DNA from 4 places in the Halobacillus amylolyticus genome. Region 3 is predicted to be linked to each of the others. Evidence: predicted binding sites of a transcription regulator. Region 3 holds the regulator's gene; each other region holds the start of a gene.

Region 1 (8,046 bases), 1.0 Mb from region 3:
GATGCAGCAGGGCTAGCGATCTCTGAAAAAATGCGTAGTCAGATTCGTGGTTTAGACCAAGCACAAACAAATGCACAAGACGGTAAACGAGAAATGCCGCTCTAGACAGTAATGTTTAGATGAAAACTCCGTGAATTCGGTGGAACCCCAAACCAACCTTAATAGGTGGATGGTGGGCAATACCGAGCCAAGCCTAATGAATCGGTGATATGTAATTAGGAAGGTGTAACGATCAGGTGGTGAGGAAACCGTACCAATAACCCATCCACGAGCGCGGGGCACCCTGCATAAGGGTGAAGATATGATCTGAACTTTATGGAAACATAAAGAAGCCGCGGATAAACAGCCGCTGCGATAACATAATTGATTTCTATGATTCAAACTGCTGAAGGTGCGCTTAACGAAACACATAGTATCCTTCAACGTATGCGTGAGCTTGCTACTCAGGCTGCCAACGATACTAATACTACTGAAGATCGTGGTGAAATTCAGAAAGAAATGAACCAATTAACTTCTGAAATTAATCGTATTGGTAATGCCACTGAATTCAACACTCAAAAGTTAATTAATGGCGATAAAGATGCTACAACAACTTCTGCTACAAATATCACTGAAGCTGCTAATACTACAGGTGGTGTAAATGCTGTGGAGGCAGTTCAAGCTTCTGGAGAAATTGGTACGAGTGGCATTACACTAACTGCTACTTCAGGGGGCTCCTATGATGGTGCAGCTGGAAACTTAGATATTGAAATTGCAGGTTCATCAGGTGCTGCACCTGGGGCTGCAGTTTCTGGAGGCACACTAACTATTACTTTAGACTCCGATAGTACAATGGGTGAATCAGCGATCTCGGCTGCATTAGCTGCAGGTAGTTTAGATAATGAATTTAACATTTCTGGATCGGGTACAGTTGGGGCTACTGATACTGGCTCAATGACTGGTGGTACTGAAGCAGTATCAGAAGTGAAGTCAAGCGACACTTTCACTATTAGCACAGTTCCATCTGAAGGAGACAAATTAACAATTGGTTCAACAGATGTTGCTTTTTACGATAGTACATCTGGAACTTATGCTGATGCTACAGAAGCAGCTACAGATTTAGGTGTAACTGCGACTAATTTAATTGACACTAATGAGAAATCAACTGATCAAGTTGCTGCCGCTGTTGCCGGACTAACAGTAGCTGAAGGGTCTCTATTTGTTTCAGGTTCTGATGTTACTTTTACTTCATCAGCAGACGGAACATCAGGTGATGATACCACAGTTTCTTATACAGGGGTATCAACTACAACTGGTGGCGTTAATTTACAAATAGGTGCAAACGAAAATCAAAGTTTAACCCTTGACATTGGTGATATGCGAGCAAGTGCACTCGGGATTACTGGTGATGTAGGGGAGGCAGGGTTTACAAGCAGTAACACTGTAACCGATGGCACCAACAATGCTAAAGTAGAAGCTGCATTAGATGTTTCGAGCCATGCGAGTGCCTCAGCAGCAATTACTAAACTTGATGAAGCGATTGAAAGTGTATCAAGTGAACGTTCTAAACTTGGTGCATACCAAAACCGTTTAGATCACACAATCAATAACTTAGGTACATCTTCAGAAAACCTGACAGCTGCTGAATCTCGTATCCGTGACGTTGATTATGACCTAGTTGCTGCATAGGCAGGAATAGTCACAGTCGTCCTAGCTGGTAACGGCTAGAGAATACAATCGGGTGAATTGCTGGAAACCCCTTAGAACTTTTCTTACCACAACGTAGTTGGAAACGACAAGCGTGAAGGTGTGAAAAAAGAAAAGATTGGGCAATCAGCAGCCAAGCTCCTGTCTTGAAAGAGTGGAGAAGGTTCAACGACTAGGATAGACCATCTAAAGCTAAGGCTAAGATGATGAAATCCATAGGTGAGACAATGAGGTTCAACATTGTGGATCCGAAGTGCCCGGCCCCTACTAGAGTATTAGAGGGTGAAGATATAGTCTAGTCATTTATGAAAGTAAATGTTCGCACGATGGCGAAAGAAATGATGAACCAAACAAAACAAAGTATCCTTGCACAAGCTTCACAAGCAATGCTTGCAAAAGCAAATCAACAACCACAAGGAGTTCTACAACTTCTTCGTTAATAATCATTTAAAGGAGATCCTAATTAATTAGGGTCTCTTTTTTTATGAAATATTAAAACACACGTTCGTGTTTAAGGGTATAATAGTAGAGGGTGACTAATATGATTTATACAAATGAGTTTCGGGAAATGGACCATAAAAATTTAGTGCGAGATCCAATAGTAAAAATTTATAATGAGGTTTTTAGTGGGAAAATGAAAGCTTTACCTAAAGGAACATGGGAGAAGGAAAGAAATTGCATTATCATCGTTCGTTTTGTATTAGAGGTAAAATTAAAACTAACGAATGAGCAAATCCCTAAAATCACCAGGCATACAATTAGAGAGTATAAGCTTTGGGGTGCTCTTAATCGCTTTAAGTCAATCCGAAAATTGATTATGTTCGTGTATCCAAATCAATACGATGAATTTGACTTTCTAAGAGTACCTGTTGATTACTGGAGCAATACGAATAATATTAAAAAGCGTTTGGAGCATTTTATATCAGAAAATGGTTATGATTTTAAGGATATACCTGAAGTTGTCACCTATGAAAGGCTAATAGAGTGGGGATTTTCTAACCCACTAAAAAGGTGGGGGGATTCCCCATTTAAATTAATTAATACGATATATCCTAATGAATTTACATATACAGATTTTAGAAGTGTTCCTAAGGGATACGGAAGGAATAAAGAATTGTTAAGTAGACATTTTATTAAAATGCTGGAGAAAGAGCATATTCCATTTGAAGAAGCGCCTAAAAAAGTGACGCAACAAATGTTAATTAGGCATAGGTTTAGTGGTGCATTAAAACATCACAACGGTTCTCCTTCAAAATTAATATTATCTCTGTTTCCAGATCAGTACGATATAACCATGTTTACAAAGCCAAATCGCTATTGGGAAAATGTAGACAATGGAAAACAAGCGATTGAAGAGCTATTGCGAGAATACAACATACCACTCCAAAAAATCCCTCAGTATGTTACAAAGAAGTTTTTAAAGGAAAATGGATTATCTGGGTTATTAGATGTCCACCATGGATCTCCTATAGAAATTATTATGAAATTCTATCCGAACATGTTTGATGTTACAGATTTTCAAAGAGTGCCAAATAGGTACTGGTATAGTAGAGAAAACCGCATATTGGCTCTGCGAAATTTTTGTAAGAAAAGGAATATGTTTAGAGAAGATCTCCCGCACTTAACCCACGCTTATTTTAGAAAGTTTTTTCCAAGATTTATTAGTCTGGTGGATCGCCATTATGATAGTAAATACTACCTTTGGATTATGGAGTCATTTCCTGAATATAAATTTAAACCGGAAGAATTTGAACTAATGATTGGCTCTGACGGACAGATTTGTGATTCAAAGGAAGAACTAACGATTCATAACTTTCTTGTCGATAACCTAGGGAGTGGTGACATAATTAGAGAAGGGGAACGTTTTAATAATTTCTTGCAAAATGAAGTATATATTCCGGACTGGATAATTAAGCAAGGTACCAGGACATTTATTTTGGAGTATTTTGGATTGTATCAAAGTAATAAATATAGAGGTTACACGGAAAAAGCCAACAGAAAAATTAAATACTATAAAACTTTGAAAGACTATACTTTTATAGCTATAATGCCTAATGTGTTTAGAAGAGCAGGATTTGTGGGAATTAAGGATCTTTTGCAAGAAAATGGCATGAGTTTATAATAGCTCTTTGTCAATAACAAAAGCCAGCCGCTTCCGGCTGGCTTTCATCATTCCTATTGAATAAAACTTGTATCCACTAACCCCTCTAAATCAGGCTTCTCCTTCAAAAACTCAAGCTCATAAGAAGAATTAGCAAAGTCCTGCAATACTTTTCCGTCTATATCGTAAGTGAAATCGATGCGTTCCCACGCGTTGTCAATCACTGATTTAGATAGCTCTTGATCAGTGATCTCTTTAATCTTATCAATCGCGATGGTTTTCGCTTCTTCTGGATTGTCTTTGATAAACTCTGTTGCTTTTTTATGGGCGTCAACGATGCTTTGCACCATGTCTGGATTGTTTTTGACTAAGTCTTGTGATGTTACAAACACGGCTGCTGGTAATGTTTCGCCGTAAGCAACATCTGGTGTGTCTACGAGGACTTCACCGCTGCCTTGTGCTTCGATAACGGAAGCCCATGGTTCAGGGACTGTAGCTGCGTCAACGTTTCCTGTTTTGAACATGCTGTGGTAGGTGGCTGGTTTTCCTGTGACGTGTTTCATTGTTCCATCAATGCGGTCAGAGGTAATGCCGTATTCTTCCATCATCATCGTTTCGAACTGGACGTCGTGTGTACAGCCGACGCGTGGGGAGATGAAGGTTTTTCCTTTTAAGTCTTCGGGTGTTTCGATGTTGGCGCCTTTTCTGGCCATAATCACGGTTCCACCTGTTGATCCTGCGGCTACGACGTTAATTTTCGCTCCGCTTGTAAAGTGGTTCATAGCTGGGCCTGGTCCGACGAGGCCGCCTTGCACTTCGCCTGTTTCGACAGCTGTCATGAATGCTGAGCCATCAGGGAAGTATTTGTAGTTTACTTTTGTTCCGTCTGGCAGCGTTTCTGAATAGAGGTCTTGTTCTTCGGCTACCATGCCGGCAACGTGGTTAATGTTCGGGAAGTACCCGATGGTGATTTCCTTTGATCCATCTCCACTTGCTTCTTGCTCGCTGCTTCCACAGGCAGCTAATACGAGACTCATTGTAATTAATACGAAAATTGATAAGAATTTCTTCATCTAACTTTCATCCTCCTTTTATTTGGCTAAACCCCAACGTTTCATAACGTTTTTCTCTAATTTGGAAAATACGAGTTGATCGACAACGGCGCCAATCACTCCGATTATAATAATAATGCCAATGACTTGATCCATGCGGGCATAATCTTGCGCGTATCTCAATGAGTAGCCTAATCCTGGTCCGTTACTGAGTAATTCCCCGGCCATTAAGGCGCGCCAACTGAAGGCCCAGGCGAGTCGAACCCCTGACATGAAGTAAGGAATGCTTGCTGGGACTTCAACGCGGTAAAATAAGCCTAATCCTTTTGTTCCCATCGTCCTGGCTGCCTTTACGAGGTGAGGGGGGACGTTATGAATGGCTGATCGGACGTTTAAGGCCATGACGAAGGTTCCGCCTAAAACGACGACGAAAATGACGGCAAATTCTGTGAAGCCAAATAGCATGATAGCTAATGGAACCCAGACGATACTTGGGATACTTTGCAGGGCAATTAAGTACATGCCGGCGGTTTCATCTGCTTGCTTTGATTTGCCAAAAATAACCCCTACGATCGTTCCAAACAAGATCGCCATTGACATGCCCAAAAGCAAATGTTTAAAGCTTGCCCCTAACGCTTTTACGAAGTCTCCACTTGCGAATCCTTCATAAAGTGCTGTCCAGACTTGATTTGGTGATGGGAAAATAATATCTTCAAACACATCAGCTGAATAAATCAACTGCCATAATCCGATGACTGCGACTAAAAATAGTACACGTTTAACGACTATATTCAATTTCATTTGATAGCTCTTCCTTTAAGACTTTGTTAATTTCGCCTTCAAGTAAATCCATGACCTTCTTCTCAAGTTCGATGACTTCCTGATGATCTCGTTGTCTTGGTCTAGGTATATCTATTGTAAAATCGGCGATAATTCGTCCAGGGCGTGTTCCCATAACAACGACACGGTCTGATAGTTTGATAGCTTCCTGGATGCTATGTGTAACGAAAAGAATGGTTTTTTGCGTTTCTTGCCATATTTTTATTAACTCATCATGCAGGATATGGCGTGTTTGTTCATCGAGTGCTCCAAATGGTTCATCCATTAGCAATACTTTAGGATCCATGGCGAGCGCCCGGGCAATGGCAACACGTTGTTGCATCCCACCTGAGAGTTCATAGGTGAAATTCTGCTTGAAGCGGCTTAAGTGAACCATTTTTAAAAAGTGATCGGCACGGTCGTTGGCTTCTTTTTTACTCATCGTTCCCTTTAATGGGAAGGTGACGTTGTCGCGGACATTGAGCCAGGGGAATAAGGAAGGCTGCTGGAAAACCATGCCACGGTCGGGTCCGGCTTGCATAATTTCTTTTTCTTGCAGGGTGATGGTACCTTCAGTGGCTTTCTCGAGTCCTGCTACCATGGACAATAGTGTTGATTTCCCACATCCTGAAGGGCCTAGAATGGATACGAATTGGTTTTCGGCTATACTTAAGTCAATATCGGAAAAAACTTCAAAGGATGATTGCTGATCTTGATCGGTAAAGGTTTTTCCAACATGATTCATTTGTAAAAACAACGAACTACCTCCTTATTACGATAATTCCTATAAAAAAAGTCGGCTTTAAACATTGTATTAAATTATACAGATTTGTTGACAGTGGTGTCAATTGTTTTTCTTACCAAAAGCAAGCGGATTCTACCCAAATCGTGCTTGATTCTTTCGAAATGGAGAAAGATTCTTCCCTAATTTGGAATCATTCTGACTAAATGCCGAATAATTCGAACTTAACGCGATTTTTTCCTATTATGTATTCAACTCTGTTAAACTATTGCCGATATAAAGAAAAAAAGATTAGAAGGTGAACAGATGAGTGATATGCGGATAGGCGGTTTGGCATCCGGGATGGATATTGATAAGCTTGTGAACGATTTAATGAGGGCAGAACGCCAGCCTTTGAATAAAATGGAACAAGATAAAACGTGGACGGAATGGCAGCGTGATGCTTATCGTGACGTCAATAAGCAGCTTTTTGAGTTAGATAGTATGACACTTGATATGAATCTATCAAAAACCTATCAATCGAAGGAGGTTACTTCGCCATCTGCAGCGATTAGTGCGGAGGCTTCTTCAAGCGCTGGGGATGGGAATTACAATGTTCAGGTCACTCAGATGGCTACAGCCGCTTATAATTTGAGTGAGACAAGGCTTTCGAAAGCGGGTGAACAAATTGATCCAACAGCATCATTGTCCTCGCAAGAAAGTAAGTTTGCTAATGGTTTTGATGGGGGTGACTTTACCATTACAACCTATGGAGAAGATGGTCCTACGACAAAAACGTTCTCTATCGATATGGAGCAGTCGTTAAATGATGTGTTGGATGAGATTAGTAATTCTGACTTAGGCTTACGTGCCTTTTATGACAGTAGTGCGGACAAGGTTATGATTGAACGTACACAAACAGGTAATTACAATACGGACAATTCGAAGTTTCTAGGTGCCGAGATCGGTTTTGATAGTACTACTGCAGGATTTCTTTCTAATACTTTAGGGATAAAAAATGGCGATAATTCTTCTGGGACATGGAAGTTGAATGAAAAAGGCGGTCAGGATGCTACATTCAAATACAACGGCTCTTTAGAGATTACAACTCATGATAATAATTATACATTAAACGGTGTCACTTTTAACTTTCATGCGGTGATGGAGACGGCAGTCAATGTAAATGTATCGAACAATATTGACAGTGCTGTTGAGAACATCACGAAGTTTGTAGACAAGTATAATAAAGTCATTGAAAGTTTGAATGAACAAGTATCAGAGAAACGGTATCGTGATTTTCCTCCTCTCACTGAGAAACAAAAAGAGGATCTGGAAGAGCGGGAGATTGAGCTTTGGGAAGAAAAAGCAAAAAGCGGGATGCTTCGTAATGATTCTACGATCCAGAACGCCTTATTTGAAATGCGCTCCAATTGGTACAGCACGATTGATACTGGTGGAGAATTTACACAGTTGTCGCAAATCGGGATTAAAACAAGTTCCGACTATTTAGATGGCGGCAAGCTTTTGATTACAGAGGACGAGCTGCGAGAGGCTCTAAGGGAAGATCCAAGGGCTGTCCAGGAGTTATTTGCGGGAAACAGTGAAACAGGAAGTAAAGGTATTATTGACAAGTTGGAAGAGACGATCGCTGACACCCGTCAAACCAT
Region 2 (8,046 bases), 440 kb from region 3:
GTTGGTTGGTACAATCTTGCTCAAACATGTTGTGAGATTATAGATGAGCATGGTGAAGAAATTTACAAGGGTTACAGTAAGAATAGGGGAATAATCAAGTCAATCAAACACTCTTACCTTGTACTGAACGACAAGGTTTATGATTTAAATGTAATGAAAGTTGCAGATTATTATTTTCTCGGAGATATTCGTTTTAAAGACGGTAAAACCTTTGATGGGCATCATCCAGTAAGTGGAATCTTTGAAGAGGACAAAAAAAGTAGGAAGAAAACAAAGGATAACCTTAAAACTCAATCATTAGACTATCATAAAGTTAAGAATGTTCTGCCTGAGGATAAATATATCAATACAGAAAAAAATAACGAATTTCAAAAAGCTAAAACATGGATTCAAAGTAATATTAACCTTTAAGTGGCTACTCATTGAGTGGTCTTTTTTTATGCCCAAATTTTAATTACAGGAGTGATTGATAAATGAACATGACAAACTTTGAAGTGCTAAGAACAGAATTAAAAGGGTTACAGGGTTATGAGCCTAACGAGTTAGAATTGTATCTCTACAATAATGATTTAGTTGGGTCAGAAGCATATGACAAAATGAATCGAATTGGTATTTTGCAGACAACTATAGATGTTCTTTCCAGTATGGCAAATAATCAGTCCTATTTTGCAGATAAACAGCATGAGGATATGAGTATTAGTGGTTTTGGTGAGGTGCTGCAGAATAGGATAGATCAAGCTGAGACACAATTGCGTAAATTGAAGGCTGAGAAGAATAATTCATCAACTTTCTTTCTGTTTAATAGCTGATAAATGAAAAATATGGTAGAATAGTCACTAATAAACTCACATGGGGTGGTATTTTGCAGGAAATCTTAGTTGGGGTTCTAGTTCCTATTCTTACTGCACTTATTTCATATTTAGGAGCAAGACATTCTGCCAGCACTGAATTACAAAAGGTAAAGGATCAGCAACAAGCGGAATTGAAAAAGCTTGAGGAGCAACAGAAAGCTGAAATTAAAAAGATACAAGAACAGTCTAAAGCAGATATTGAAAGGACTAAAGCAGAGGTTTTGGCTCAAGCAGAGTTGTATGAAAAAAATGCACAGACGGATCAGGTATCAAAGATTTTTGAGCAAATGTTTCAAGGTGATTTATCAATGGATGATTTAGAAAAAATGGGGAAACAATTTGATAGTGGAACTTATAAACATGCTAATCATCCAGCGAATAAAAGATAATAATTGAAATTGACTAAGGAGTGTCTATCTAGACGCTCCTTTTATTTTTTATGAGAAATGGAGTGATTGAATGTTAGAACAAGCATTTACAGACTTATTAAATGAGTTTGGCAAAGACATAACACTTAATGAAGAAACTGAAACACGTAAGGCGGTTATTTCATCTAAGAATGTTAATGAGGATTTTGACGACAGACTAATACATACCGACTTTCCTATTGATCGTGGAGATATGATTAAATGGAATAATTCAGACTGGATCGTTATTAGTCAGGTTGCTGCAAAACGTGACTTTGAATACAAAGGATTAATTAGAAAAGCTAATTGGACAATTGAGTTAGTTGTTCAAGAAGGGAAAAAGGAAATAGTCGGTTACGATGCCCTCGGGCGTCCCATATATGAAACAACTGATCCGATTGTTGAGGACTATCCTGTAATTGTTGAATGGGAAACATTTAATATAGAAGGAACACAAATAAGAATATCCGATTCAGAAATATCTATAATTGCTGTCAATAATGAAATAACACAAAAGGTAGCGTTGGCTGATACATATACAATAGCAAACAAAACGTACACAATCGACAATATTAATCAGTTAAAGAAAGGTTTGCTTGTTTTTAAAGCGAGTGTTGGCGCATAATGGGAGAATGTTGGAAATTAGACAATAATAATTATGCTCTGTATGTCGAGAACTTAGAGGTATTACGTTCCATTAGAAGGTATTATAAAGACTTTGAGTTAATGGCTACATACGAGAAAAAAGGGAAAGTTTTTGCTGAACAATATCGAGTACCTTTACATAAAAAGAGGGTCGCTAAACGTTTGGCTAAAAAAGCATGTAATTAGATGGTACGTTTTTATACCTGTGCTTCTGAGAGAGCCTACATTGAAATTAGATGACCTAGTACCTTGCTAACTAATTCTAATTTGCTTGTATGGCTTTATTTTGTAAGAAGTGTACCAATTACACCGATTAAATTATTCTTTTTCAAATAAAGTTAAGAAAAACATGGAAAAGGTATGGCTTCTTAATATCCCTTATGTTATGATAAATGTATAAATTTTCTATGCAAGGAAGGTTTATTCTTTCCTATTATATACGGTTTACGTTATTTCCTTTGGATGACGTGCAGGACATTTATCATAACTTAGATGCTGATGACGAAATTCTTGAACAACTCTCATAAGATGAATCCTCATTTATAATAGCTTCTGTTTCTGTACATACTAGAAACAGAAGCTATTTTTGTGAGGAGGGTTATGGATGTTTCGATGGATTTATGGGGCTATGCTTATTCTCTCGTTCTCCGTCTGGCAACTTTCTAGTATAGATGATGGTTCGTTAACAGCTGAGGATATACCCAAACAAAGAACTTTAGAAAAGAAAGCTGAAGCAGTTTCATCTACACCCGTTCGGGAAGAACCAGTAACATTTAATGTGATTACAAAAAAACACTACTTAGATGGGGTAACAGAAACGACAGAAAAACAAGAAGTTATTTGGTCGATGGCCGATTTCTGGGCGAAGTATAGTGACTGGACCATCGTTGAACATGAACTAGAGCAGATGGTTTTTTCTAAACAGGTGGATAAGATTTCACCGATTACTGAACAGAAGGGCTATTTTGGTGTAACGGCTGAAGGTGAATTAGCTGTATTCCAAGGAACACCATCTGAAGGAAACGTAATGGAGTCATTTAAGCCTATCCCTCTAAAACCTTTAGAAGCTAAAAGAAAGCTTAAGCTTGAGGATGGGATTAAAATTACCAGCTCCAAACATTTTCAGCAAGTCATCAGTCAATATGTTGATACAAAGGATCTTTAACTAGCTTGGTGTAAGACAATGCCAGCTTATCAGTATAAAAAATAGTAAAATATCAGAATCATCTTTACTAACAAAAAGGGATGTTCCTAGTTTTTCTTTAGGACATCTCTTTTTCTGGAAAACTCTGCTACCTCTTTTCTACTGAAGTTCCAGACAAAAGATCGTCTCTAGTTTTCTTTGTCTACGAACATGTGCTTGTGTGTTACAATAAGGGGAGATAAAGGAATTTAGGGTAGAGGAGAAATATGTACATGATTGCTTATGTAAAGGGTCTTCTGACAACGATAGAGGACGAATCGATTACGATTGAAACACAAGGGATTGGATATGAGGTTTTATGTGCTAATCCTTTCCATTTCCAGAACGATGTTAAAAAAGAAGTTAAAGTACATACTTATCATTATATAAGGGAAGATCAGCAGCTATTATTTGGATTTAAAAAGAAAGAAGATAAATTATTATTTGCCAAGCTCCTAAATGTCTCAGGTATTGGTCCAAAGGGGGCTTTGGCGATACTAGGAACGGTAAGTGTTCCAGAATTTGTTTCAGCGATTGAACAGGAAGATGAAAAATATTTAACAAGGTTCCCTGGTGTCGGGAAAAAAACAGCACGACAAATGATTTTAGATTTAAAAGGAAAACTTGTTATTTGGCTGCCACATGAAGAAAACGAAGATTCTATTTTTTATCAAGAGGATACGACTTCAAAAGAAAAGAGAGAACGAATAGATGAAGCTCTTGAAGCACTGAAAGCACTTGGTTATTCAGAGCGGGAGCTTAAAGTGGTACATACAGAGCTTGTAAATACGAAGAGTGGTCAGGTAGACGATTTGATTCGTCAAGGCCTTCAGCTGTTAATGAAATCATAGTTGTGAGGAGGTAAATATATGGAGGAACGTATGATATCAGGTGAACTTCAAGGAGAAGAACAGCAAATCGAACTGAGCCTCCGCCCTGAAATGCTCCGGCAGTATATCGGGCAAGAAAAGACGAAAGAAAATTTACGCATCTTTATTGAAGCAGCAAAAATGCGTCATGAACCTCTTGATCACGTACTGCTTTATGGCCCGCCTGGTCTCGGTAAAACAACACTGGCCTCGATCATCGCCAATGAAATGGAAGGACAATTTCGGTCCACTTCAGGTCCGGCGATCGAACGTGCCGGAGATTTAGCAGCAATTTTATCTTCTTTAGAAGCAGGGGACATCTTATTCATTGATGAAATTCACCGACTGCCTCGTTCGGTTGAGGAAATTCTTTACCCCGCCATGGAGGATTTCTGTTTAGACATAATTGTCGGGAACGGTCCAAGTGCAAGGTCTGTTCGACTTGACCTTCCACCGTTCACGCTGGTCGGTGCTACAACGAGAGCAGGCTTATTGTCCGCTCCGCTTCGTGATCGGTTCGGTGTTCACAGTCGCCTGGATTTTTATGATACAAAAGCGTTATGTGCGATTGTTGAACGGACAGCGGATATCTTTCATGTAGGGATTGACACAGATGCTGCTGTTGAAGTAGCGCGAAGGTCACGAGGGACACCGAGGATTGCAAATCGGTTATTGAAGCGGGTCCGTGATATTGCTCAAGTGAGAGGGGAAGATGTGATCAGTGAAAAAACAACGAAAACAGCTCTTAAAATGCTCCAAGTAGATGGAGAAGGGCTTGATCATATTGACCATAAGCTTCTACTTGCGATTATCGATAGCTTCAGGGGAGGGCCAGTTGGTTTAGATACGATAGCAGCTACCATCGGGGAAGAGTCACAAACGATTGAAGATGTGTATGAACCATTCTTATTACAAATGGGCTTTATCCAACGAACACCGCGGGGGCGGACCGTAACCCCAAAGGCTTATGCTCATTTTAACAGAGAGGTGCCAGAGGCTTGACGGGTTTTGGGAAAATCTTTATTGTAATAGGGATTGTGTTTATTGTTATTGGGGTATTGTGGAGTTTGATTGGAAAACTTCCAGGTGATATCAGCTTTAAAAAAGGGAATGTTACCTTTTATTTTCCGATTATGACTTCGATTATCGTAAGCATAGTCTTATCATTAATTTTTTATATCATCGGCAAGATCCGTTGACTTTAAGAATAGGGGATTCACATGGACGTTAAACAATATGATTTTGATTTACCAGAAGAGCTCATTGCACAAGTACCGCTATTAGATCGGGCATCATCAAGATTAATGGTGCTTAACAGAGAAGAACAAGTCATAAGCCATCGCCATTTTTCCGATATTAAGCAATTTTTACAGGCTGGGGACTGCCTCGTATTAAATGATACACGAGTATTACCCGCTCGCCTATATGGCTCTAAGAAAGATACGGGTGGAAAGGTAGAGGTGCTTCTCTTACATCAAGATCATGAGGACGAATGGGAAGTGCTTGTTAAACCAGCTAAAAAAGTAAAAATTGGAACGGAAATTATATTTGGTGAAGGAAAGTTAGTTGCAGAATGTATAGGATTAAGTGAACATGGCGGGAGGAAAGTACGATTTTCCTATGAGGGTATCTTCCTGGAAGTACTCGAATCATTAGGGGAAATGCCACTCCCGCCATATATTAAAGAACAACTGTCTGATCAAGAGCGTTACCAAACCGTTTACGCTAAAGAAGAAGGATCAGCCGCGGCTCCCACAGCAGGATTGCATTTTACCAAAGAATTACTGGCAGATCTTAAAAAGAGCGGAGTAGAGATTGCCTACTTAACGTTACATGTCGGTCTAGGAACATTCAGGCCAGTTAGCGTTGAAAATGTGGAAGAACATGAAATGCATGCAGAATTTTATCGATTGAGTCAGGAAACGGCTGAGCAATTGTTGCGTGTGAAGAGGAATGGCGGTCGAATCATTTCTGTAGGGACGACATCAACGCGTACACTGGAAACGATTATGCGCGATTATGGAACGTTTAAAGAAGCAAGTGGATGGACAGATATATTTATTTATCCGCCGTATCAGTTAAGGGCTATAGATGGATTAATGACGAATTTCCACTTGCCTCAATCTACATTGATCATGTTAGTCAGTGCGCTAGCAGGAAGAGACTTTATTTTAGAAGCATACAAAAAGGCTGTGGAGGAAAGGTATCGATTCTTCAGCTTTGGAGATGCCATGCTGATTTTATAAGAAAAGAGAGGATAGAAATCATGGCGGTCACATATGAATTAATAAAAACATGTAAACAAACAGGTGCTAGGCTTGGCCGTGTTCACACACCTCATGGTTCGTTTGAAACGCCAATGTTTATGCCTGTAGGAACACTCGCTACTGTGAAAACCATGAGTCCTGAGGAGCTTGAAAGAATGGGTGCTTCCATCATTCTTTCTAATACGTATCATCTTTGGCTTCGCCCAGGAGAGGATATTGTAGAGGAAGCAGGTGGATTGCATAAGTTTATGAATTGGAATGGCTCAATCCTTACTGATTCAGGTGGTTTTCAAGTTTTTAGCCTAAGTGATTTACGGCAAATTGAAGAAGAAGGTGTCCATTTCCGCAATCATATCAGCGGGGAAAAATTATTCTTATCCCCTGAGAAGGCGATGGGGATTCAGAATTCCTTAGGAGCCGATATTATGATGGCTTTTGATGAATGTCCGCCGTATCCTGCCGATCACGACTATATGAAAAAGTCTGTGGAACGGACAAGCCGCTGGGCAGAGCGGTGTCTTGAAGGCCACCAGAGATCAGATTCACAAGGGCTGTTTGGCATTGTGCAGGGCGGAGAGTACGAAGATTTACGCCGTCAGAGTGTGAAGGACCTTACTTCTCTTGACTTTCCCGGCTATGCTGTTGGTGGATTATCTGTTGGTGAACCCAAGGATGTTATGAACCGTGTGCTTGATTTCACGACACCATTGCTGCCAAATGACAAGCCACGTTATCTCATGGGTGTTGGATCTCCTGATTCCCTTATTGACGGTTCCATCCGTGGAATTGATATGTTTGATTGTGTCTTACCTACAAGAATTGCAAGAAACGGCACATGTATGACGTCCCAGGGAAGACTAGTTGTAAGGAACGCAAAATTTGCACGAGATTTTCGTCCAATTGATGAACAATGTGATTGTCATACATGCCGGAACTATAGCCGCGCCTACATCCGTCATCTAGTAAAAGCTAATGAGACTTTTGGCTTTAGGCTTACTACTTATCATAATCTTTATTTTTTGTTAAAATTAATGAGGCAAGTTCGTGAGGCCATTAGAGAAGATCGACTCGGTGACTTTAGAGAAGAATTCTTTGAACAGTATGGTTTCAACAAACCAAATGCAAAGAACTTTTAGAAAGGGGGAAAATGAATGGATACATTAGTAGGATTATTGCCGATTATTCTGATGTTTGTTATATTCTATTTCTTGTTAATCCGTCCACAGCAGAAGAAACAAAAGAAAGTGCAGCAAATGCAGACGGAACTTCAAAAGGGAGATAGAATCATTACAATTGGAGGCCTTCATGGTACGATTCATGCTTTAGACGAGGGTACTTTAGTTATTAGTACACAGGATGGTACACAAATGAAATTTGATCGCTCTTCAATTCGTGAAAAGTTAAATCAAGATTAATGAGAAAATCCCGCCAAGGCGGGATTTTTGTTTGTGATATTAGTTGTGAAAGAGTATTGCTTACTCGTTGTCAGTGATTTTAAGATTTGTTGTCTGTACTTCGTCTTGGCATATTTACTCCAATCATTCCTCCTAATAAAGCTGCAATAACCAGTCCACCAAAATAGCTTAACTGTGTCAAAGTTACCCAGGAATTCTCAAAAATCAATTGAAAACCTATCATGGCAACAACGAAAACAAGTCCTGTTAAGATTCCCGATAACCATCCTTTTTGCTCTCCTTTATAAGCAGCAATCAAGCCACCAAAGGCCAAAATGGTTAAACCAGCTACCAAAGATATTTGATTTAATGTGTCAATATCAATTGACGTAAAGCGAAGAAGAATAGCTAAAACAGCGGCAACAACCAT
Region 3 (8,046 bases):
AAGATCTCCCAGCCATTCATTAAAAGAGAAATCTTCGGTTATATAATCCAATTGTTTTTGATGTAATTTTGATTGAGGGAGACGCATGCACTCCTGGAAAAATCGTTTTAACATTTCTACTTTATAGTAATAGTGTTCACAGACTTCTTGTCTAATTGCATAGATCACAAATTGCATAGCTCCATCACTCCTTGTTCTTGATTATACAGAGCCTCGAGCGAACAATTTGTCACAATATGACTAACTAGTCCAACGATTTTTGTCAAAACTGAAAAACTTAAAAGCGGACTACTGTATTTTGATATACAGTAGTCCAATTCTATTTATTTATTCATTAAGCTTTCCGCGTGTTTGACTACATTTTCTACGGTAAAGCCATAATTTTTAATGACAGTCTCTCCTGGAGCGGACGCGCCGAATGTATCGATGCCGATGATAGAGCCATCAAGGCCGACATAACGCTCCCAGCCAAAAGATGCACCCATTTCAACCGCAAGACGGTTTCTCACTGCATTCGGCAATATTTTTTCTTGATATTCTCTTGATTGATTATTAAAACGATCGAATGATGGAATACTTACCACTCGTACATCATAACCTTTGGTCTTGAGTTCTGATTGTGCTTGTACAGCTAGCTGTACTTCAGATCCCGAGGCCAGCAAGATCCCATCAGGTGTTTGTTTATCGGAATCACTTAGAATGTATGCCCCATGTTTCACTCCCTCGTAAGCTTTTTCACTTGTACCTTCAAGTGTCGGCAAGCCCTGGCGAGTCAGTACAAGTGCTGTTGGAGTTGTATTTGACTCAAGAGCAATTCTCCAGGCTGCACTTGTTTCATTTCCGTCTGCAGGACGAATTAAGGAAAGGTTTGGCACGGCTCTTAGGGAAGCCAGTTGTTCAACAGGCTCATGAGTAGGCCCATCCTCGCCAACAGCTACAGAGTCATGCGTAAATACATAGTTTACAGGCAGATTCATAATAGCAGATAAACGCAAGGCTGGACGGAGGTAATCACTGAAAACAAAGAACGTACCAGCATAAACTTTTAACCCACCATGCAGTGCCATACCGTTTAGCGCACAAGCCATGGCAAACTCACGGACACCAAACCAAATATTACGACCTGCATAATTTTCACGTGAGAAGTCCTCTTCTCCTTCTACCGCCGTTTTATTGGAGCCGGCAAGATCGGCACTTCCACCAAAGAAGTAAGGTACAACTTCGGATAATGAATTAATGACCTTTCCTGAGGCTGCACGTGTTGCCGGGCTATCCTCTGCAGTAAATGTTGGCAGGCTGTCTTGCCATCCTTCAGGAAGTTCGCCATTAATGGCTTGTTCCAATTCTTTACCAAGTTCAGGATATGATTCCTTGTACTGTTTCATTAAATCATTCCACTGTGCTTCTTTATCTTCACCATTCGCTTGTACTTTCTTTTTGAAATCTTCATATACTTCTTCAGGAACTTGGAACGGTTCATGTTCCCAGCTATAATGTTGTTTCGCTGCTGTAACCTCTTCTTCTCCGAGCGGTGCCCCATGAGAAGCAGACTTACCAGATTTATTAGGTGAGCCATAACCGATCACTGTTTTAACTTCAATCATTGTCGGCTGTTCGGTGTTTTGTTTTGCTTGTTCAATGGCTTTGCTAATATCTTCTGTATTCGTTCCATCTTCTACACGAATGACTTGCCAGCCATAAGCTTCATAACGTTTCTCAACACTTTCACTAAAAGAACGATCAAGATCCCCATCCAATGAAATATCATTAGAATCATAAAGCACGACTAATTTCCCTAAGCCTAAGTGACCTGCTAAGGAAGCGGATTCTTGAGATACGCCTTCCATTAAATCACCATCGCCACAAATCGCGAAAGTGTAGTGATCAACGACGTTGTATTGTTCACGATTATATTTAGCCGCTAGATGTGCCTCTGCCATAGCCATTCCTGTTGCCATTGAAATTCCCTGGCCTAATGGTCCAGTGGTTGCTTCCACACCGTCTGTATGATGAACCTCTGGGTGACCGGGTGTTTTTGAATCCCATTGACGGAACGATTTAATATCATCTATCGTTACGTTATATCCTGAAAGGTGCAGCAAGCTGTATAACAGCATTGATCCATGACCTGCTGATAAAACAAAACGATCACGGTTAAACCAGTGTGAATTTCCTGGATTGTGGTTCATAAATTTTGTCCAAAGGGTGTAAGCCATTGGGGCCGCTCCCATGGGCATCCCTGGATGACCTGATTGCGCTTTTTCAACTGCATCAATAGTAAGTGTTCGGATAGTATTAATAGATGTTTGTTCAAGGCTTGAAGCCATGTCAACATTCTCCTTTCGTCTTCCCATATATGTATCATGTATTATCCTATAATGAAAATGAGCAAGTGACAAGCATTGTTATTGTTATTCACCAATCTTCTTAATAGACATCCATTACTTTTCCCTAGATTCACAAAGCTAAACAAAAAACCGTACCCACAATGAGTACGGTATATGATTTAATGTTTTTTTTCATTTTCCTGCATTTCTTTCAGCTTTTTCGGTGTAACGTCCTTCCCGTTTGGGTCCACAACAGTCATACCTTTCAACTGATTTTTAAAGGATTTACGAACATTCTTTAAATATTCTTGACGAAGTTCTTGCTGCTCCGTCTTTTCAGCTTTATTTAAACCTTCACCTTTAGATTTATTAGCTAATTCATTAATTCGTTTCAGTTTTTCATCTGCTAACATTTTCACATACCTCCTTAACTGGTATTGGCCATGAAAAAGACAAGCGTCATATGACACTTGTTATATAGTAATATTACCTATTTTTCTGTTGTTTTTCAAGCGTAATGAACTCTTGGTATCGACGATGCACAGTAGCCTTAGAGACATCGTAACCCAGTCCTCTTAGTGTCGCTGCGATCTCGTTAAAGGTTAGTTTGTTGTTTCTTAAGCGAACAACTTCTTCAACTGGAAAATCAACCCGTGCTCTGCCGGGAGCAAGATGTTGATTCGATAAGTTCTTAGATGGATCGTATCCACTCTCAACGGCCTTCTTCATCCCTCGCCTAATCTTCATATTATGTATTTTGCGCTGGTATTCTTCAACAACTCCTACAATCTGCAGCACCATGGAATCCGATTCAGAAAATTGCAGTTCCCCTTCGTGTGATAACGAATAGATACGAACATCCAGCTTTTGAAGTTGATGAAAAAGTGCAATTTTGGTATTTCCTCTGCCCAATCTCGTCTCATCTTGAATAATAAGAACATCTGCTTTTCCATTTGAAAAATGGTCCAGCAAGCGGAAGACCCCTTCACGTTCAATATCATATCCGCTTGCTTGCTCTTCAATACAATCTACCACTTCGATTGATTGGTGTTCGGCCATCGCCATTAATTCAGTCCGTTGTCTTTTTAATGAAGAAACTTGTGCTTCTTTCTCCGTGCTTACACGGCAATAGAGAATTGCTTTCATGCTGTACCACCTCTTGTTTTTTCAACCCAAGGATAACTGATTTATATACTTGTGACCATAGAGTAATATAAAAAGGCTAGACCAGCGGCAAATAATAGAATATACGTGATATCGAGTTTTGAAAGTTTGTTGAACATATAATATACCCCCTATTAAGGAACAACCGTTCTTAGAAACGTTTGTTCGTGTTTGTTAATTTTAATTATATACGAACAAAAGTTCCTGTCAACTGTTTTTTCGAACGCTTGTTTGTATTTTTTGAAAACGCATGGTACAATGTGGTTATTATAATTCTATGTACGAGGTGGCAATCTATGAATAAACTTTCGAAACGTCAACAAGCAATACTAGACTTTATTAAAGAGCAAGTCTTACTAAAGGGGTACCCCCCATCCGTAAGAGAAATCGGACAATCCGTCGGGCTTGCTTCGAGTTCAACCGTGCACGGACACCTTTCCCGCTTAGAAAAAAAAGGCTACCTTCGACGGGACCCTACGAAACCCCGAGCGATAGAAGTCATTGATTTAGAGGAGAACCAAAGCGTTCCCCGCACCGAAGCATTTTACGCACCGGTAATAGGTAAAGTTACGGCTGGCTCCCCCATTACAGCAATAGAAAATATCGAGGAATACGTCCCTCTTCCTGACTCATTAGCAGGGTCAGATGACAATACGTTTGTTTTAGTTGTACAAGGTGATAGTATGATTGAAGCGGGTATCCTGAATGGAGATATGGTGATCGTTCGCCATCAACAGACAGCCGAGAACGGGGATATTGTTGTGGCTATGACAGAGGATGAGGAAGCCACAGTGAAGCGTTTTTTCAAAGAAAAGAAGCATATTCGACTACAGCCTGAAAATGCAACCATGGAACCGATTATATTAAATGATGTTTCAATACTAGGTAAAGTAGTCGGTCTTTACCGCACCGTTCATTAAAAAAATCCGAGAGCTAAATCAATTGCTCTCGGATTTTTAGTTTAGGAAAATTTATCACGCTAACGTGGTGACTTGTAATATTGCTGACCTTTATAGTTTTTTCCGCATCAAGTTAGCAGCTTAAATTGATGCATAATCTATGCCTCTGGTTCAATTGCTGATATTTTATGAAAGTCTGACAAATGCCCTCTACATTGCTATAGTCATTACATATAATGAACTATTAACTGATAAAGGAGGTATAGATATGAGTTACGGCAATTACGGATCAGGATTTGCCTTGATCGTGGTTCTTTTCATTCTTTTGATCATCGTAGGTACTGGCTTTAACCGCGGTGGATACGGTGGTGGATTTGGTGGAGGTTTTTAATAAAAACTCTCCAGTAGTTTTTGAGGATAGATCTATTATCCTTCCTTCATAACTAGTATTTTAGCCTATCCAGAGTAACAAGTAACCCCCTAAGCTTAAACATTTCCGTTGAAACGTTTACCTTCTCTCACCTTTGACGATGGTACAGACGATAAAGGGACAGTGACCCGCATCCTCTGTACCATCTTTTGCAATGATAGCTTTATACCTGGCCCTCCCGCAAAAATCCAGAGCTCTGTTGTTATGCCTGCTTTTGTTAGCGATTTAATTAAAAAACCTTGACGCTCCCAGCGCCAAGGCATTTCAAAGTTTAATAAGTTTGTAGATATTGCTCGCGCTCCCATGGATGTACCTGAGTACGGAACATATCCCACTCTATTTCTTTCGCTTCAATAAAGTGTTCAAACAAGTGCTCTCCAAGCGCTTTTACCATGACTTCATCTGATTGCAGCTCAAGAAGTGCATCAGAAAGTGTTGCAGGCAGATCCTTAACGCCGTGGGCTTCACGCTCTCTTTTGTCCATTACATAGATGTTACGATCAACTGGTGCTGGTGCCTCAAGCTTGTTCTCAACACCATCAAGACCAGCAGCAAGCAGCACTGCCATAGCCATGTATGGGTTTGCCGCAGGGTCAACACTACGCACTTCAATACGCGTGCTTAACCCGCGAGATGTCGGCACACGAACGAGTGGACTACGGTTTTGACCTGACCAAGCAACATAACAAGGTGCTTCGTAACCAGGTACAAGACGCTTATAGGAATTGATAGTCGGGTTGGTTACGGCTGTGAAGTTAGTCGCATGCTTTACAATTCCGGCTGTAAATTGATAAGCGACATCAGATAACTGCTCTTTTCCATTTTCATCAAAAAAGGCATTGCCATCCTCAGTGAATAGTGACATGTTGGCATGCATACCAGATCCGTTCACACCAAACAATGGTTTAGGCATAAAGGTTGCATGTAATCCATGCTGGCGTGCAATGGTCTTAACTGCCAGCTTAAAAGTTTGAATATCGTCGCAGTGTTTTACTGCATCAGAATATTTGAAATCGATCTCATGTTGTCCCGGAGCCACTTCATGGTGAGAAGCTTCGATTTCAAAACCCATCTCTTCAAGCTCAAGCACAATATCACGACGGCAATTTTCACCTAAGTCTGTTGGTGCTAAATCAAAATACCCGCCTTTATCATTAAGTTCCATCGTTGGTTCGCCATTTACATCCAGCTTGAAAAGGAAAAATTCAGGCTCTGTTCCGATATTAAAGGCCGAGAAACCTAGTTCTTCCATTTTCTTTAAATTACGCTTTAGATTGTAACGTGGACATCCTTCAAATGGTGTCATATCAGGGTTATAAATATCACAAATAAAGCGTGCTACCTTACCTTTTTCAGATGACCACGGGAAGACAACAAATGTATCAAGGTCTGGTACTAAGTACATGTCTGATTCTTCAATACGAACAAATCCTTCGATGGACGAACCATCAAACATCATCATTCCATCAAGAGCTTTATCTACTTGACTTACTGGTATTTCAACATTTTTAATCGTGCCTAGCATATCCGTGAATTGCAAACGGACAAACTTTACATTTTCCTCGTCAATCTTCTTGAAAATTTCTTCTCTCGTGAATCCCATTTGTCTCCTCCTATGCTACTTTAGTGGAAGAATCGTGATAATTCTCCCTGTCTTATACTTGCCTTCCCTTGCCTTCCCGCGGTGAACAGTTCTCGCTGTAACATACGGCGAAGCTCTTTGTCAGTGAGTTCATTATGAACTTCTTCCATTTGGTCTCCACTGTATGGCTCATTCTCCGGCTGATGGGTAAGCGTAAGCACCTGTTTAATTCCAGCCATATTCACGCCCTTTTCAATAAGCGCTTTAATCTCAAGCAAACGATCAACATCATTAAAGGAAAAAAGCCGTTGATTGCCGTTTGATCTAACTGGATTAACTAACTGATGCTTTTCGTAATACCTGATTTGCCGGGCTGAAAGATCAGTCAAGGATTGTACAATCCCCATCGGGAACAACGGCATCGAACGACGAACTTCATCACTCATCGATTTGCCACCCCCAAAAGAAATTCTAATTACATTATACGACAGTCATTATAGATGTCAAGAGATGTTAAGTAAGTTAACATGGAAATTCACAGAAAAAACTGAAGAATGAATGTCCTTCAGTTTTTATGTATTGATCAACATTCTCTTAATTTAATTGTTGCACTGCCTGTGAGACAGCGATTTTAACGTGAGCATACGTGAGCCCACCTTGAACAAAGGCGGTATAAGGAGGGCGCAGCGGACCATCTGCTGTCAATTCGAGACTCGCACCTTGAATAAAAGTTCCCGCGGCCATAATAACATCACTATCATAACCAGGCATCGGGCTTGGATGTGGCTTTACATGGGAGTTGATCGGCGACGCCGCTTGGATAGCTTGGCAGAAACGGACCAGCTGCTCATCCGTATCGAAGTTTACAGATTGGATCAAATCTGTTCGCTTAGCATGATAACTTGGTGTTGTTTTAAAACCAAGAGTTTCCAGCAATTTAGCGGTAAAAATCGCTCCTTTTAATGCTTCTCCGACAACATTCGGGGCCAGAAAAATACCTTGGTACATTTCCTGTAAAGTATTCAAACTAGCCCCCGTTTCTTTTCCTAGTCCAGGAGCTGTTAAGCGATTTCCGCACAGTTCGATTAAATCCCCTCTACCTGCGATATACCCACCTATCCTAGCGATCCCGCCACCTGGATTCTTAATCAGCGATCCAGCAATCAAATCCGCTCCAACTTCAATCGGCTCATTCTCCTCAACGAATTCGCCGTAGCAGTTATCGACAAAGATGATGACATCTTCTTTTATTGACCTGACAAAAGCGATCATCTTCCCTATTTCCTCGATTGAAAAAGAAGGACGATCCGCATAACCTTTGGACCTTTGGATGGCGACAACCTTTGTACGTTCTGAGATAGCAGCCTCTACTTTAGGCTGATCAATCTCTTGATTATTTTTTAAAGGGATCGCTTGATAGGTCACGCCAAAATCCGTTAACGAACCCTTATCTTCTCCACCTTGTTTTCCGATAACTTCCTCGAGCGTATCATACGGTTCACCAGTAATATACACCAGCTCATCCCACGGACGCAACACACCAAACAACGCCGTTGTAATGGCGTGAGTTCCTGAAATGAGCTGGTGTCTGACTAAAGCATCTTCCGCTTTAAAAATTTCAGCATATAATTCCTCTAAAGTATC
Region 4 (8,046 bases), 2.0 Mb from region 3:
CTCCATCGCTCAAAATCATGATAGAATTTGTCAAGGTATGGATTTTTATCTACTTTTTCAAAAGAGGTACGGAAATTAAGTGATTCGGCCAAAGCATTGGTCATTGTAGACTTCCCGACTCCGACTGTTCCCGCAATCGTTATTACACTGTCGTGTGGAATTCCATAGCGTTCGCGTGCATTCATTTGATTACTTCTCCTTTATTCATGTGATGCTGAACCTGGTTAACAATATATCGTAAGTCATCTTGATGTTTCACAAAATCGAGTTGATCTCCATTCAAGCGGATCACAGGAATATCTGGATGTGATGCTTCAAAATGATTCATGAAATCTTCGTAATCCTGTGATAGCTGCTGTAGGTAAGAAGCTTGAATATTTGCCTCTACGTCACGATTACGCATGCGGATCCGCTCAAGCAATGTATCCAGGCTAGCATGTAAGTAGACAACCATATTGGGCTTTGGCATATCATTTGTTAATATATTAAAAATTTGTGAGTACTTATTAAAATGGTCTTCTTTTAATGTGCGACGAGCAAAAATCATATTTTTAGCAACATGATAATCAGCTATAACAGGCTTTCCAAGCTGTAAATAATCTCCCTCAATTTCTTCAAGCTGCTTGAAACGATTGCAGAGGAAGAACATCTCCGTTTGGAAGCTCCATTCTTCAATATTAGCGTAAAACTTGCCTAAAAATGGATTCTCCTCAACGATTTCCTTTAATAAATGAAAATCAAATTGGGAAGCAAGTTTTTTAGACAGAGACGTCTTACCGACCCCAATGGGCCCTTCAACAGCAATGAAAGGTAGTTGCCCCATCTCTTCTCCTCCTTCAATCAGGTGAAACAAAATTCGATACCCTTAGACAGACAAATTACATTTTACCATATCGAGTGAACGGAAGTAATCATTCTTAAGTAATTTTACAGGAAAATGGCTTTTCATTTGGGGGGAACTTTTGTATAATATAAGGCACGTGATTTATTAGCCCCCGTAGCTCAGGGGATAGAGCATCGGTTTCCTAAACCGTGTGTCGCAGGTTCGAATCCTGCCGGGGGCACTACTTAAAACCATTGGGGGCACATGGGATTTAGCTTATACACCTCATTTGGGAAATGGCTCGTTTTGAATCTCTGGGTGAATTGATTTTAAAGTTACTTAGGCCAGGGTTAGTCAATGCACTCAGAACATTAAAAGTTGTGATGAGCTTAAGTTTAGTTTGAAAATAGGTTAAAAAAAGATGAACTCCTTTGGTTCATCTTTTTTAGTTATCTTTTCTATTCAATTTTTTCATTTTATGCCATGTGGGCTTCGTCCCCCATTCATGCATGGCTTCTAAAATCGGTTCTAAGCTTCTGCCATATTCCGTAATAGAATACTCCACTTTTGGGGGAACCTGAGGGTACACAACACGATCAACAATATCCTCATCCTCGAGTTCTCGCAGTTGCTTCGTCAGCATCTTTTGCGTGATTCCAGGCATACTTCGTTTCAATTCACTAAAGCGTTTTGTTCCATTCTGTAATAGATGCAATAAAATAACAGGCTTCCATTTACCAACTAAAATACCTAAAGCATCCTCTACACGACAATATTCCGGTACCTTTTCCACTTTATTTCCTCCTAAGTATCCTTTGGGGTACTATACCACTATTAAGTGCGTACTTATAATATTTATTATTATAATCTATAATAACATCGTGAAGGAATGGATAGAAAATTTGATGTAGATTAGATTTTTTAGTCATGTAAAACGTACCTCTAAGAAAAAAGTAGAAATCATCTATATACTTGCTACGAAAACAGGCACCAGTCGCAAGTATTTCGACAAATATAGTAGCCAAAAATTGTATTAATAGAAAGGTGAAGGATAAATGGAAAAATATCGTATCGATCAAAGTAAAGGGATGGAATTTGGCATTTATACACTAGGTGACCACTTACCAAACCCTTTAACGGGAGAGAGAATTTCTGCAGAACAACGGATTCACGAAATCGTTGAGTATGCTAAGCTAGCTGATCAGGCAGGTATTGATTTTTTTAGCGTAGGTGAAAGTCACCAAGAGTATTTTGCAACGCAGGCACACGCGGTTGTTTTAGCAGCAATTGCTCAGGCAACAGAAAAGATTAAAATCGCAAGTTCTTCCACGATTATCAGTACGTCAGATCCAGTACGAGTATATGAAAACTTTGCAACGTTAGATCTGATCTCGAAAGGTCGTGCGGAGATTATTGCTGGGCGTGCCTCAAGAATAGGGCTCTTTGATTTATTAGGTTATAATGTTCGTGATTATGAAGAACTTTACGAGGAAAAGTTTGATCTGTTACGGAGGATTAATGAAGAGGAAGTTGTGAATTGGAGTGGAGAGTTCCGCGCCCCATTAAACAATGCAAAGGTTCTTCCACTTCCAAAGAATAGCTCATTACCTATTTGGCGTGCGGTTGGTGGTTCACCTGCTAGTGCTATTAAGGCCGGTAATGCTGGTGTTCCGATGTTCATGGCCCATTTAGGTGGATCCGTTTCTGTATTTAAGCGAACGATTGATGCTTATCGTGAGGCTGCACAAAGCAGTGGTTTTGTTCCATCTGAGCTGCCAGTTGCAACGGCTGGTTTTTTCTATGCAGCTGAATCCTCCCAACAGGCACTAAGAGATATGTATCCACATATTAATGAAGGGATGAAGAAAACGAATGGTAAAGGCTTTCCGAAGCAGCACTTTGCACAAGGTGTCGATCCACATAATGTTATGAATATCGGTAGTCCGCAAGAAATCATTGAAAAAATTCTCTATCAGCATGAGGTGTTTGGTCATCAGCGTTATATTGCACAAATTGATTTCGGTGGTATGCCATTTGATCGTTTAATGAAAAATATTGAGCTGATCGGCACAGAAATTTTACCAGCTATCAAAAAATATACGGCAAAAAATTAGGAGGTAGTTAGCATGAAGATTGTCGGGTTATCCGGTTCAAAAGTTGGCTCGAAAACAAGAACAGCTATGGATTACACAGTTAAAGCTGTTACGGAAAAATACCCTGATACGGAAGTGACATTAATTGATTTAGCTGAATATGATGTTCAGTTTAGTGATGGGCGTCATTATTGGGAATATGAAGGGGATACAAAATATGTAGCACAAACCATAATGGATGCAGATGCCATTATAATTGGAACGCCTGTGTTTCAGGCATCCATACCAGCTACATTGAAGAACATATTTGACCTACTTCCCGTAAATGCATTTCGTGAAAAAGTTGTTAGTATGCTTGTGACAGCAGGATCACCAAAGCACTACTTAATTGTAGAACAACATTTAAAACCTATCCTGGGTTATATGAAAGCACAAATTGTTCAGACGTATGTATTTGTCGAGGAAAAAGATTTTAATCGAAAAGTAATTACAAATGATGATGTGTTGTTCCGAATTGATCGTTTGGTTGAAGATACAGTCGTATTAACAGAAACGTATAAGACTATTCGTGAAGCTAAAGAAGCAGAATACGACTTTTAACAAATAAGTCGGTTATTCAAATAGGGATTGGGTCTTGCCTCCTCTTGCGACAGCGACTCTGCAAAGACATCTCATTCATTATCGCACCAACTTTTACAATAGTAGGAAAACCAATTATTCAGGTAGGTGTTATGGTTTCTTTTGGATAGAACTTCAGTTTATCGCAGGTTCGAGTCTTGCCGAGTGTGTTTTTTAAAAATATTAATCCTTGGTGATTACCAAGGTTTTTTTATATGGAGAAGTATTTAGGAATAATCACCGTAATCCTCACTAACATTAGTAATGCCATGTAGTTTTCGTAGTAATTTTTGATCAAACATTGAAGCAATGTATTGGTTTTCTAAATGTTGTAATCTTCGGGAAGCAAATTGTGGTGTGACCCCAAAAGTTGATGACACTGCATAGATGGCTTCAGATTTTCTAAAAGGAAGCTCCATTTGAAGTAGCATGAAGGTAGGCACACATAAATGTAGAGCATAGTTCTCAGCTTTCCATTCTTGATAGGCAAGAAATGACTCGGGCATATTAAATTGGCTGCCGTGATGCATCATGATATGGCACAGTTCATGTGCAAAGATCTGCCAACGTTCCTCTCTAGACAACAGCTTATTAATAAAAATCCGTTTTTTACCCTTATAGATCATTGCTTCACTTTTATCGTCCCAATAGTAAACCTGAATGTTCAGTCTTTCAATAATGTGATCGATGGTTAGTTGATGTGGTGTTCGTATAGATAGAGATAAAAGAAACTCCCTTATGTAGCTTTCAAGTGGTGTGTAATGATACATAAAATTCACCTCTTTAGAACATATGTTCGACAAACGAGTAAAAAGAAAAGCCCTCATGCTCAGGCTTAATCCTATTACCAATCATAAAATAGATCCTATATTACTTCTACTCTACTTTTGTAGGATTTTATTCACTCTTTATAATTTCCCACATCTTTCTTAGTTTTTTTAAATCCTCTTCACTTGATTTAGGGAGATCAGCATACCAGCGCTGTAGATCGGGATCACTAATAAATGACTCAAACTCATTTTCTGATTCTCCTCTTGCTGACTCTTCTGTCATTCCCATCAGCCAGTCAATGGATACAGCGTAGAGTGTGGCAAGTGTTGATAGCATCTTTGTGTCTGGTTCTCTGTAATTTCTTTCGTAACCTGATAGCCTCGAATTTGAGATCCCTAATTTTTCACAGACTAGAGTTTGTGACCAACCTTTGTTTTCACGGGCTTTTCTTAATCTTCCACCTAATGAACCCATACCATTCATCCTCATATCATCTTATTTTAATCTATTAATATTATACTACTAATTCCACGTTTCGTGAAATATATTGTGCGAAATGTTTATAAACGGGTTGACTTACACAATACGTGTAATTATAATAACAATTAAGCGTTACGCGTTACGCGCAAAACCATGGTTGTATGAATGACATTGTTCATACGGTAGTCCGTTCCTAAAATTTTTGGAATATATCTTAAAAGGAGAGATTCTTAATATGGCTAATTTAATCGCACTTGATGATGGACATGGCATGGAAACACCAGGGAAACGCACTCCCTATATTGATAGTCTAGGGCGCTCAATTAAAGAGAATGAATTTAATCAGGCTGTTGTATCGTTCTTAGATGAGGAGTTACAACGAAGTGGCTTTGATACACTGTTAGTGGCTCCTACGGACGATGATACGTCACTTTCAGCTAGGACAAGCCGTGCCAATGACGCAGGGGCAGCTGCTTATATTTCTGTTCATTATAATGCGTTTGACGGGAGCTTTGAGGGTTCAAACCCAAGTGGAATTGAACTTTACGTTTACCCTGGCCACCTAAACCGCCAGGCAGGGGTATTAGCGAATAATATTGCAAAGTATTTGAGAGAAGGTACTCAACAAGACTTTCGTGGAGTAAAAGAGGCAAACTTTCACGTATTGCGTGAAACGGCTATGATTGCTGTGCTAACTGAAAATGGCTTTATGGATCATCCTGATGAGGCGCTTTTAATGATTGATCCAGAGTTTCAAAGAGAAGTCGCGATCGAACATGCTAAGGGGATTTGTGATTACTTTGGGGTCAACTATGTTCCCGGGTATATTGGTCGAAGAGTAGAATCGATCTATCAAGGGGATTTGCGTTTTTATAATCAACCTTCTTGGTCAGATTCAGCCGTTGCTGGATATTTGCAGTATGGTTATGGCTTTCCAAACATTCTGGACCGAGTGATCGTAGATGGTTTCCCTCAATATAAGGTAGAAAATTCAAAAGGGGCAGTTTATTATGTAACAGCTAATGAGACGTATGTCCGCGTAGTGTAAATAAGTAGAACCCGGAGTTTGCTCCGGGTTCATTTATTTTCAGAGCCAAGAGAGTATCTTTCACTTTTCAAAACTTAATCCTATTAGAAAGTCGTTAACGGCAATGCCTTGCTCTGAACTGTCCTAATTATCGGCTGATTACTTTGCTCTTCGTAAAATATGTCAGCAATAAACAAATAGGCGATAATTAATCCTGTTACAATCATCGCTGATAGGAAAGCGATAAGGAGTAAGCGCAAGCCATACTTTACATACTTAGGGGTCTTTTTCATCGTTTTAAAAACCTCCCTACAACCAGTGCGAATATGACAGGAAATAAGAAATGGGTTTCACATAATGGATTCTACCTAATAATTCCAAGTGTTTCAACCATACATCCAATTGATAGACAGGAACAACTTCTATTCATTTGTGTGAAAAGAGAGGCGGCCGCCTTTTATAGGCAAGATTCGGTCAGCTAATTTTCTTGCCTCTTCCTTATCATGTGTGACTAGGATAATTGGAATTTGCCATAATTCACGAAGGCGTAAGAGCTCCTGGTGACATTGTTCTTTTGTCTCTTGATCAAGTGATGAGAATGGTTCATCTAGAAGGAGAAGATTAGGCTGGGTAGCTAATGCACGTGCTAGTGCTGTCCGTTGTTTTTCGCCTCCGGATATTTGTCGTGGGTATTTATTAAGCAAATGTTTTATGCCGACAACATCTGCAAGTTTATTAACGAGCTCTGGGTCAGTTGCGCCATATGTAATATTCTTATAAACAGTCATGTGCGGAAAGAGGGCATAATCCTGGAACAAGTAGCCAATTTTACGCTTTCGCACGGGAATAGGTTTACTTTTCGTATGAAAAAGTGTCTGATCATTAAGCTTTATTTTCCCTTCATCGGGGTGAGTTAGTCCAGCGATACAGTTGAGGATAGTGGTTTTGCCGGAGCCAGATGGGCCAAACAAAACGACGGTCTCATTACGCACCTGTAAGGATACATCGAGAGTAAAGTTGGCCAGTTTTTTCTTCATCGTTACCGATAGCATAAAGGTGCCTCCATTTATTGGTTAAACTTTAAAATATTTCGCTTGCTCCACCAATTCAGCCAGAGTATTGAACTGAACCCAAGAGCAACAATAATTAGTACCCAAAAGCGAGCTTGCTCCATTCTACCTGCTTCCACCGCAAAGTAGATAGCTAGAGGAATTGTGTTGGTTTCCCCTGGGATATAGCCAGCTATCATAAGTGTGGCACCAAATTCACCAAGAGCACGTGCGAAAGTAAGGACTAAGCCTGCCAAAAGCCCGGGCCAAGCTAACGGGAAAGAAATGGTGAAGAAGACCTTCCACTTGGAGGCACCCATGGTTAGCGCTGCATTCTCAATATTTTGATCATAGTTTTGGAAAGCTGCAGATGCGCTTTGATACATTAATGGGAATGATACCACGATTGCTGCAATAACAGCACCGATCCAAGAAAAAACGACCTGGATGTTAAAGGATTGAAGTAAAAATTCGCCTAACGGTCCATTTTTCCCAAATAGATAAAGAAGGCCAAACCCAACAACGGTAGGCGGAAGGACAAGCGGGAGCAAAATCACGGACTCAACAATACTTTTCCCAGGAAATTTTTTTCTTGTGATCAGACGGGCGAAAACAATGCCTAGTATAAAAACAACCAATGTTGCGATTGTAGCAATCTTTAATGATAAAAAGAGGGGGGAGTTACTCATGATGATTCCTTCCATTCTCCGTTATTTCTCAAAACCGTATGATTGTAAAATGTTTTGAGCTTCTTCCGTATTTAAATAATCTAGAAATTTTTTAGCTTCTACCTTAGCCGAGCTATCTGCTGTGACGGCTGCTGGGTAAATGATAGGGCGGTGCATGCTTGCTTCTGCTTTTGCTAATACTTTTATTTGATCAGATATTAGGGCATCACTTGCATAAACAATACCTAGTGCTGCATTACCTGATTCTACATATGTAAGTACTTGTCGTACATTTCGCGCATAGACCATCTGATCTTTCAGACTGCCCCATTTTTTCACAGATTGTAAGGTTTCTTTCGCGTACATGCCAGCTGGGACACTTGCTGGATCACCTAAGGCCAGTTGTTCCTGACCAGAAAGCTTGATATCCGCAAAAGAATTAAAATCGAAATCGCGGTCTTGGTCTGCAATTAAGACGATTGAATTCCCTGTGAAGTTCATTCTTGTTTCCTTTAGA

The links. The regulator LexA, encoded in region 3, represses DNA repair genes until DNA is damaged. The targets are predictions, from matches to a motif close to CGAACATATGTTCG.
Region 1: the regulator LexA is predicted to act here: its motif matches at 2,181-2,194, upstream of MUO15_RS19220 (DUF4046 domain-containing protein).
Region 2: the regulator LexA is predicted to act here: its motif matches at 3,253-3,266, upstream of ruvA (Holliday junction branch migration protein RuvA).
Region 4: the regulator LexA is predicted to act here: its motif matches at 4,320-4,333, upstream of MUO15_RS13965 (ImmA/IrrE family metallo-endopeptidase).

Annotation. Positions count from the first base shown of each region.
Region 1 covers NZ_CP095075.1:3,821,449-3,829,494, forward strand. The annotation lists partial or broken gene MUO15_RS19200 (flagellin N-terminal helical domain-containing protein) at 1-84, shown strand, start outside; gene MUO15_RS21820 (flagellin N-terminal helical domain-containing protein) at 373-1,668, shown strand; gene MUO15_RS19215 (flagellin) at 2,028-2,126, shown strand; gene MUO15_RS19220 (DUF4046 domain-containing protein) at 2,228-3,808, shown strand; gene MUO15_RS19225 (ABC transporter substrate-binding protein) at 3,862-4,860, opposite strand; gene MUO15_RS19230 (ABC transporter permease) at 4,879-5,640, opposite strand; gene MUO15_RS19235 (ABC transporter ATP-binding protein) at 5,618-6,415, opposite strand; gene MUO15_RS19240 (flagellar hook-associated protein 2) at 6,707-8,046, shown strand, end outside.
Region 2 covers NZ_CP095075.1:232,498-240,543, forward strand. The annotation lists gene MUO15_RS01230 (hypothetical protein) at 1-411, shown strand, start outside; gene MUO15_RS01235 (hypothetical protein) at 474-809, shown strand; gene MUO15_RS01240 (hypothetical protein) at 863-1,240, shown strand; gene MUO15_RS01245 (hypothetical protein) at 1,311-1,883, shown strand; gene MUO15_RS01250 (hypothetical protein) at 1,883-2,089, shown strand; gene MUO15_RS01255 (BofC C-terminal domain-containing protein) at 2,508-3,068, shown strand; gene ruvA (Holliday junction branch migration protein RuvA) at 3,320-3,937, shown strand; gene ruvB (Holliday junction branch migration DNA helicase RuvB) at 3,956-4,957, shown strand; gene MUO15_RS01270 (DUF2905 domain-containing protein) at 4,954-5,154, shown strand; gene queA (tRNA preQ1(34) S-adenosylmethionine ribosyltransferase-isomerase QueA) at 5,176-6,201, shown strand; gene tgt (tRNA guanosine(34) transglycosylase Tgt) at 6,222-7,358, shown strand; gene yajC (preprotein translocase subunit YajC) at 7,374-7,637, shown strand; gene MUO15_RS01290 (TIGR04086 family membrane protein) at 7,717-8,046, opposite strand, start outside.
Region 3 covers NZ_CP095075.1:668,754-676,799, forward strand. The annotation lists gene sirA (sporulation inhibitor of replication protein SirA) at 1-177, opposite strand, end outside; gene tkt (transketolase) at 324-2,327, opposite strand; gene MUO15_RS03575 (DUF896 domain-containing protein) at 2,507-2,740, opposite strand; gene MUO15_RS03580 (YneB family resolvase-like protein) at 2,814-3,473, opposite strand; gene lexA (transcriptional repressor LexA) at 3,788-4,411, shown strand; gene MUO15_RS03590 (YjcZ family sporulation protein) at 4,659-4,781, shown strand; gene glnA (type I glutamate--ammonia ligase) at 5,092-6,423, opposite strand; gene MUO15_RS03600 (MerR family transcriptional regulator) at 6,444-6,848, opposite strand; gene MUO15_RS03605 (methionine gamma-lyase family protein) at 6,997-8,046, opposite strand, start outside.
Region 4 covers NZ_CP095075.1:2,688,172-2,696,217, reverse strand. The annotation lists gene MUO15_RS13995 (deoxynucleoside kinase) at 1-185, opposite strand, end outside; gene MUO15_RS13990 (deoxynucleoside kinase) at 182-823, opposite strand; tRNA gene MUO15_RS13985 (tRNA-Arg) at 992-1,064, shown strand; gene MUO15_RS13980 (winged helix-turn-helix transcriptional regulator) at 1,269-1,616, opposite strand; gene MUO15_RS13975 (LLM class flavin-dependent oxidoreductase) at 1,879-2,937, shown strand; gene MUO15_RS13970 (NADPH-dependent FMN reductase) at 2,950-3,516, shown strand; gene MUO15_RS13965 (ImmA/IrrE family metallo-endopeptidase) at 3,762-4,304, opposite strand; gene MUO15_RS13960 (helix-turn-helix domain-containing protein) at 4,432-4,779, opposite strand; gene MUO15_RS13955 (N-acetylmuramoyl-L-alanine amidase family protein) at 5,021-5,833, shown strand; gene MUO15_RS13950 (hypothetical protein) at 5,917-6,105, opposite strand; gene MUO15_RS13945 (ATP-binding cassette domain-containing protein) at 6,235-6,864, opposite strand; gene modB (molybdate ABC transporter permease subunit) at 6,879-7,550, opposite strand; gene modA (molybdate ABC transporter substrate-binding protein) at 7,572-8,046, opposite strand, start outside.